Linked DNA regions of Magnetospirillum sp. XM-1. The protein of the gene in region 2 interacts with the protein of the main gene of each other region in a pairwise test. Links are inferred from orthologs where the notes say so. Each region holds a gene or a part of one and is shown on either strand. Other genes may lie near its edges. The genes, in order: XM1_RS22525 and recJ.

Region 1 (3,210 bases), on a different replicon or contig from region 2:
CCATGGCGGCGGCCATCTCCTCCGGATCCCCCGATGAGGCCCAGCTTTCGGGAATCCGGGCGGCGAAGGCCGCGCTTGTGGGGATCAACCGCGTGGATGCCGTGCTGGCGCCGGATGCGCTCATCTCGGCGGATCTGGAGTCGCCACCCGTCCTTTCCGCCGTTTCCGGCTTCGCCTTCGAGCTGCTCCGCCATGGCGTGATGCTCTTCGCCGAATACGCCGGGGATCGCGGCTCCGCCATCGGCCCCTCGACATGGAACATGTCCGTTGCCGGAGCCATGCGGGAGCCGAATCCCGGCAAGCGCGCCGCCGCGTGGCGCAGCCTGTGGGATTCCGTCCGGAACGGGGAGGCTTCGGGCGCGAGCGATGCCGAGCTGTCCTTCATCGGCGGGTGCGTCGCCGACGATGATCCTGTCCTGGCATGGCTTGGCGGGCATGAGCCGGGCTGGAAGGCCGAATTCCAGAAGGCGAGGGAGGGATGGCCGGCCTTCGCCTGGCGGAAGGCGTCGCTGGACATGCTGGCGCGACCCGTTCCCTGAGTCCTCCCGGCCCGCGGCGATCTCACCTTCTGGGGAACCAGGAGGGAGAATCGCCATGCCGGCCAACGTCTATCTCTGCGAGAAGTACAACCAGGCCTCGGACATCGCCGGGGTGCTGGGCGTCGTGCGCCGCCATGACGGCTGGTTCGAAGTGAAGGGCGGGGACGCGGTCACCTTCGCGTCCGGCCATCTGCTGGCGCTGCTGTATCCCGAGGACTACGACCCGGCCTATTCGTCCTGGCAGGACAGCGTCCTCCCGATCGTCCCGGCCCCGTTCCGCCATCGTCCGCGGGATTCCCGGGCTGCGGGCCAGCTCAAGGTCATCCGGGGGCTGCTGGCCGGCGCCTCCCGCGTCGTCCTGTGCACGGACCCGGATCGCGAGGGCGAGCTGATCGGCCGCGAGATCCTGCGGGAGCTGCGGTGGAGCGGTCCCGTCGAACGGGCGTGGCTTCCAGCCCTCACCAAGCCGATCATCACGAAGGCTCTGGCGGCGCTCCTGCCGGGGACGAAGACGGCGCCGCTGGCGGATGCGGCCCTGGCCCGCTCGCAGGCGGACTGGCTGATCGGGATGAACCTCACCCGTGGTCTGTCGCGGCGGCTGGCCGGGCGGAAGACCTGCCTGAACGTCGGCCGGGTGCAGACGCCGACCCTCGCCCTGCTGGTGCGCCGCGAACGGGAGATCGCCTCCTTCGTCCAGCAGTCCTACTTCGAGATCCGGGCGGTGGTCGAGGCGTCGGGCATCGGCCCCGTCGAGATGCGCTACGCGCCGCCCGCCGAGGAGCGGCTGGTGGTCCGGGCCGATGCCCAGGCGATCGCCGCTTCCGTGGCCGGGGCCGTCGCCCCCATCCGGTCGAAGGAGGAGGCGAAGTCGGCGCCGCCGCCGGCCTTCTACGCGCTCTCCTCCCTGCAGATGGATGCCGACCGGCTGCTCGGCTTCGACGCCGACCGCACGCTGAAGGTCGCCCAGGCGCTCTACGACGAGAAGAAGGTGCTGACCTATCCCAGGACGGACTGCGCCCATCTTCCGGACGAGTTCGCCGCCGATGCTCCGGCGCTGCTGGGCCTGCTGGCCGGAATGCCCGAGCTGGCGGCGGTCGCCGGCCGCGCCGCGGCGGCGCCCGTCCTGCGGACCGGTTCGCACTACGACTCCTCCAAGCTGAAGAGCCACCACGCGATCACCCTGACCGGCACCGATCCGAGCGGACTGACGGGGGACGAGCGGGAGCTGTTCCTGCTGGTGGCCCGGCGCTTCCTCGCCGCGCACCTGCCGGATCACGAGTACATCAGCACCACGCTCACCTGGATGCCCGGGGCGCACGCCTTCGTCGCCCGGGGCCGGGTGCCGACGCGGGCGGGCTGGAAGGAGGCCTTCGACGCCGGCGGGCCGGAGGAGGACGGGGACGACGAAGCCGCCCGCCCGCTGCCGAAGATTCCGGATGGGACGCAGGGCACCGGGAAGAGCGCCGCCGTCGAGGAGAAGACGACGCGGCCGCCCTCCCGCTTCACCGAGGGGCAGCTCATCGACGCGATGAAGAACATCGCCCGCTTCGTGACCGACCCGGCGGCGAAGTCCAGATTGCGGGCCACCTCAGGACTGGGCACCGACGCGACGCGGAGCCCGATGATCGCCGAGCTGAAGAAGCGCGGGCACATCGTGAGGGAGAAGGGTCGCCTGCGCCCGTCCGGCGTGGCCACGGCGCTGATCGGCGCCGTCGAGAAGCACATCCCCGCCTGGGCGGATCCCGTCACCACGGCCCTCTGGGAGGACGAGCTGGAAGCCATCGCGGAGGGGAAGGGGCAGATCAAGCCGTTCCTCGACGGCATCGTGGCCAAGCTGCGGTCCGACATCGCCGTGCTCGACGCCCTGTCGGTGCCGTGGTCCGAGAGGATCAGCGCCGAGGCCAATCCCACGCCGGTCTCCGCCAAGGCCCCGCGCGGGCGCGGGAAGGCCAGCGGACGGCCAGCGCCAGCGAAGACACCTCAACCGGCCTCCACGGCCTCCGGAACGCCTTCCGCGGCTCCTGCCGCCGGGCGGACCGATCTGCGGGTGGCGTTCGCCGACAAGGACAAGGCGAAGGCCCTGGGGGCCCGGTGGGATGCGGATCGGCGGACGTGGTATGTCCCGGCCGGGGCCGCCCTTGATCCGTTCAGGAACGCGGGCTTCCTGGCGGCCTAGTCCGTGGGCGGATCGAGCGTGACCGGTCCATCCCAGCACAGGACGATGGAGGCGGCGATGGTGGAGAACGCGAACCGCCGATCCTCTTCCTTGAGGTGCGGCTCGACGGACTCGATGTGTTCCCGGATCCTGGCGAGCAGCTCGGGGCAGGCGATGCGGCGGTTCGGCGCCCGGCCTTCGAGGAGGCGCCGGTAGTGGCGGAGGTAGGCGGCGGAATCCATCGGCTTCTTCCTGGCGGTTGCCGCCTTCGCGCCGATCATGCCCTGCGCGGTGTCCATGGCCCTCTCCCGAGCTTCGTCTCTACCCAGTAGACATAGGGCGGAAGCGGCCTTCGGGACAGGCCTAGGCGGCAGCCATGTAGCGGCCTTCGAGCCGTTCGGCCCCGCATCCTCCGTCGATGGCCTGGTGGAGATCGGCGAGCATCATCCCCATCGCATCGAGATCCGCTTGGCTGGGGATGGAGGAATCCTCGGCCACGCCGCGGAGACGGGTGGC
Region 2 (3,312 bases):
TGACCAGGTAATTTCGCAGCCTCATTCCCTTGACCATTCCACCGACGGTCGAAGACAAGGAGGATATGTGCGGCGCACCGTCCGTATTCATCCCCCTGGCGGGAATGCGGAACATGGCCATGCCAAGAAGAGCCGCGGTAACGGTGACGAAGGCCAGGCCCTTGATCTTGGCGAATCGGGTCATGGTCTCGGGGTCCAGCAACAGCGCCATGACCGAGTCCGACACGAGAATCCAAACCGACGCCCCGATTGCGTAAGCCAGGACCGTGACGACCACGAAGCGGGTACGAGAGGGCATCATGACGGCATCTCACATACTTCGCATGAGGCAAGCCATCCCTGGCTGGCTCCTTTGGTTCGGAGCGGAGTCTGGACCCAGGCGCTCCTATCCTAAGTCGCAGACCTCGCAATCATCGTATTAATACCAAAGGAATATAAACGCGACAACAGATGGTGGTAAATGAATTTGCCGCGTATCATGTCTGGATTGTGAATGATGCCTCAGCCCCAGGGCTGAATCAACTCTTGGGCGATGCCTGTCCGCCGTTCCGATTGGGGCTCAAGGCCCTTGTAAACGCTCGCGAATGCTCACCTCGCCGTAATCCGGGCCGGGCGGAGCGCTATGGTGGGAGGCTGGATCGTTCTCGCGAGTTTGCCAGGGACCGTCGGAGCGGACCGCCGGAGGGCCCAACCTGGACGTAGAACCGCTCTTGGCAGTTCTTGGCTCGCTGAGAAATTCGCGTGGCGTCCCCTACGGGATTCGAACCCGTGTCGCCGCCGTGAAAGGGCGGTGTCCTAGGCCTCTAGACGAAGGGGACGTCGAGGCGCGAGGGCGACTTGATAGCCGCCCCGGCGGGGAAAATCAAGGCCGTATTCGGACTTTTTCGTATCAGCGTGCGATTGCCGCGTCGTCGACGATCAATTGGACCGACGAATTGCCCTGCCAGGTGTCGACGCGCAGGGTTCCGGCTAGGTGGAAGGCGGCGCCCGCCGAGGACAGCAGGGCGTGGCCCATCTCGGAATCGGCGGCGCGGAAGGCGATGGCCTTCAGGCGCTTGCCGCCGGCGCCGGCCAGCATCAGGCGCACATGGCCCGAGCCCACCACATCGGCCCTGGCGATGCGGGCGCCCGAGATGGCGAAGCGCGGTTCCGGGTTGCCCGAGCCGAAGGGGCCGACCTGGGAGAGGGTTTCCACCAGTTCGATGCCTGCCGCGCCGGCGTCGAGCGCGCCGTCCAGTTCCAGCAGCGGCACCAGCTCGCCTTCCAACTGGGCCTGGAGGCGTTCGGCCAGGAAGTCGGACAGCGCGTCCAGCTTGTCGCAGGCCACGGTGAAGCCGGCCGCCATGGCGTGGCCGCCGCCGGCCCGAAGCAGCCCGGCCTGGCGCGCCGCGATGATGGCCGAGCCCAGATCGAGGCCGGACACCGAGCGGCCCGAGCCCTTGCCCTGGTCGCCTTCCAGCGCCACCACACACGCGACGCGGCCATAGCGCTCCTTGAGCCGGCCGGCGACGATGCCGATGACGCCGGGATGCCAGTTCTCGCCCGCCGCGATCAGAAGGGGACGGCCGTCGTCGGGGCGGCCTTCCACCTGTTCGATGGCGTCGTACAGCACGGCGGCCTCGATCTCCTGGCGGTCCTTGTTGTAGCCGTCCAGCTGGCGGGCGATCTCGGCGGCCTCGGCCGGATTGTCGGTGGACATCAGCCGGGTGCCCAGCTCGGCCTCGCCCACCCGGCCGCCGGCATTGACCCGCGGCCCCAGCACGTAGCCGAGCGTATAGGAATCGGGGCGCTCCTTGACCCCGGCCACGTCGGCCAGGGCGGCGAGGCCCACATTGCCCCGCCGTGCCATCACCTTGAGTCCCTGGACCACCAGGGCGCGGTTGACGCCCACCAGGGGCACCACGTCGCAGACGGTGCCCAGCGCCACCAGGTCGAGCCAGCGCATCAGGTCGGGGGCGGGGCGCGACGCGTACCAGCCGGCCTGCTTGAGGCCGCGGTTGAGCCCCACCGCCAGCAGGAAGGCGACGCCCACCGCCGCCATGTGTCCATGGGGGCTGGTCTCGTCCAGGCGGTTGGGGTTGATCACCGCCAGGGCGGCGGGCAACGCCGTCTCTCCCACATGGTGATCGACGACGATCATGTCGAGGCCGGCCTGGGTCGCGGTCTCCAGGGCGTCGAAGGCGGTGGTGCCGCAATCCACCGTGACCACCACGCCGACCCCCTCGTCCTTGAGGCGGAGCAAAGCGGGGGCGTTGGGGCCGTAGCCCTCCTTGATGCGGTCGGGGATGTAGACCCGCGTGCGGGCGCCCATGCCGTCCATGGCGTTTTTGAGCAGCGCCGACGAGGTGGCGCCGTCCACGTCGTAATCGCCGAAGATGCCGATGGTCTCGGCCCGGGTCACCGCCCGGACCAGCCGCTCCACCGCCTGCTCCATGCCCTTCAGATGGCCGGGATCGGGCAGGAGGTCCTTGAGCGTCGGGTTGAGGAAGCGCTCGGCTTCGTCCAGGCCCACGCCGCGCGACGCCAGGACGCGGCCCACCAGTTCCGGCAGGCCGAGGCGCTGGGACAGCGCCAGGGCGAGGCGTTCGTCGCCGGGCCGCGCCAGCCAGCGCCGCCCGGACAGCGAGCGCTCCACCCCCAGGAAGGCGGGCTGGGTATGGCTCATGCGGGCAGATGGCTCCGGCTGAGGTCGTGCTGGACGCTTAAGTGGCGGATGGTGCCGGTGGCCGAGCGCATGACCAGGGAATGGCTTTCCGCCCGGTTGCCGGGGAACAGGCGGGCGCCCTTCAGCACATGGCCGTCGGTGATGCCGGTGGCGGCGAACATCACTTCGCCGCGCACCATGTCGTCGATGTTCCACTTGCGCCGCGTGTCGCCGATGCCGACCCGGCGGGCGGCGGCGTGATCGGCTTCCGAGCGGCACAGCAGGCGGCACTGCATCTGGGCGCCCAGGCATTTCAGCCCGGCGGCGGCCAGCACGCCCTGGGCGGCCCCGCCCGAGCCCATGTAGACGTCGACGCCCGAGCCGGGCAGGCCGGCGGCCAGCGCGCCGGACACGTCGCCGTCATCGAACAGGGTGACCCGCACGCCGGCGGCGTAGAGGCGCTCGATCAGCTCTGCGTGGCGGGGGCGGTCGAGAACGCTGACGGTCAGTTCCGAGATGGTCAGGCCCTTGGCCTCGGCCAGCCGCGACAGGTTCTCCTCGGGCGTGGAATCCAGGTCCAGCAGGCCGGCGGGCAGGCCGGCGCCGACCACGATCTTTTCCATGTAGGAGTGCTGTGGCACCTTGAGGAAGCTGCCTTCCTCGGTCAT

What was found.
Region 1: the proteins of recJ (region 2) and XM1_RS22525 interact in binary tests that used the Escherichia coli proteins (3 or more experiments, as listed by UniProt). The link is inferred for Magnetospirillum sp. XM-1 from one-to-one orthologs.

The regions. Positions count from the first base shown.
Region 1 is NZ_LN997849.1:79,143-82,352, forward strand. What follows is about bases 257-3,154. They hold XM1_RS22525 (DNA topoisomerase), read left to right. Parts: upstream 257-594; coding sequence 595-2,715; downstream 2,716-3,154. Other genes in these bases: XM1_RS24625 (hypothetical protein), read left to right, coding at 257-539; XM1_RS22530 (hypothetical protein), read right to left, coding at 2,712-2,993; XM1_RS22535 (hypothetical protein), read right to left, coding at 3,058-3,154. Outside these bases: more of XM1_RS24625, read left to right, coding at 1-256; more of XM1_RS22535, read right to left, coding at 3,155-3,210.
Region 2 is NZ_LN997848.1:1,580,160-1,583,471, forward strand. What follows is about bases 278-3,277. They hold recJ (single-stranded-DNA-specific exonuclease RecJ), read right to left. Parts: upstream 2,666-3,277; coding sequence 890-2,665; downstream 278-889. Other genes in these bases: XM1_RS07415 (PAS domain S-box protein), read right to left, coding at 278-301; glpX (class II fructose-bisphosphatase), read right to left, coding at 2,662-3,277. Outside these bases: more of XM1_RS07415, read right to left, coding at 1-277; more of glpX, read right to left, coding at 3,278-3,312. UniProt on the Escherichia coli protein: Single-stranded-DNA-specific exonuclease.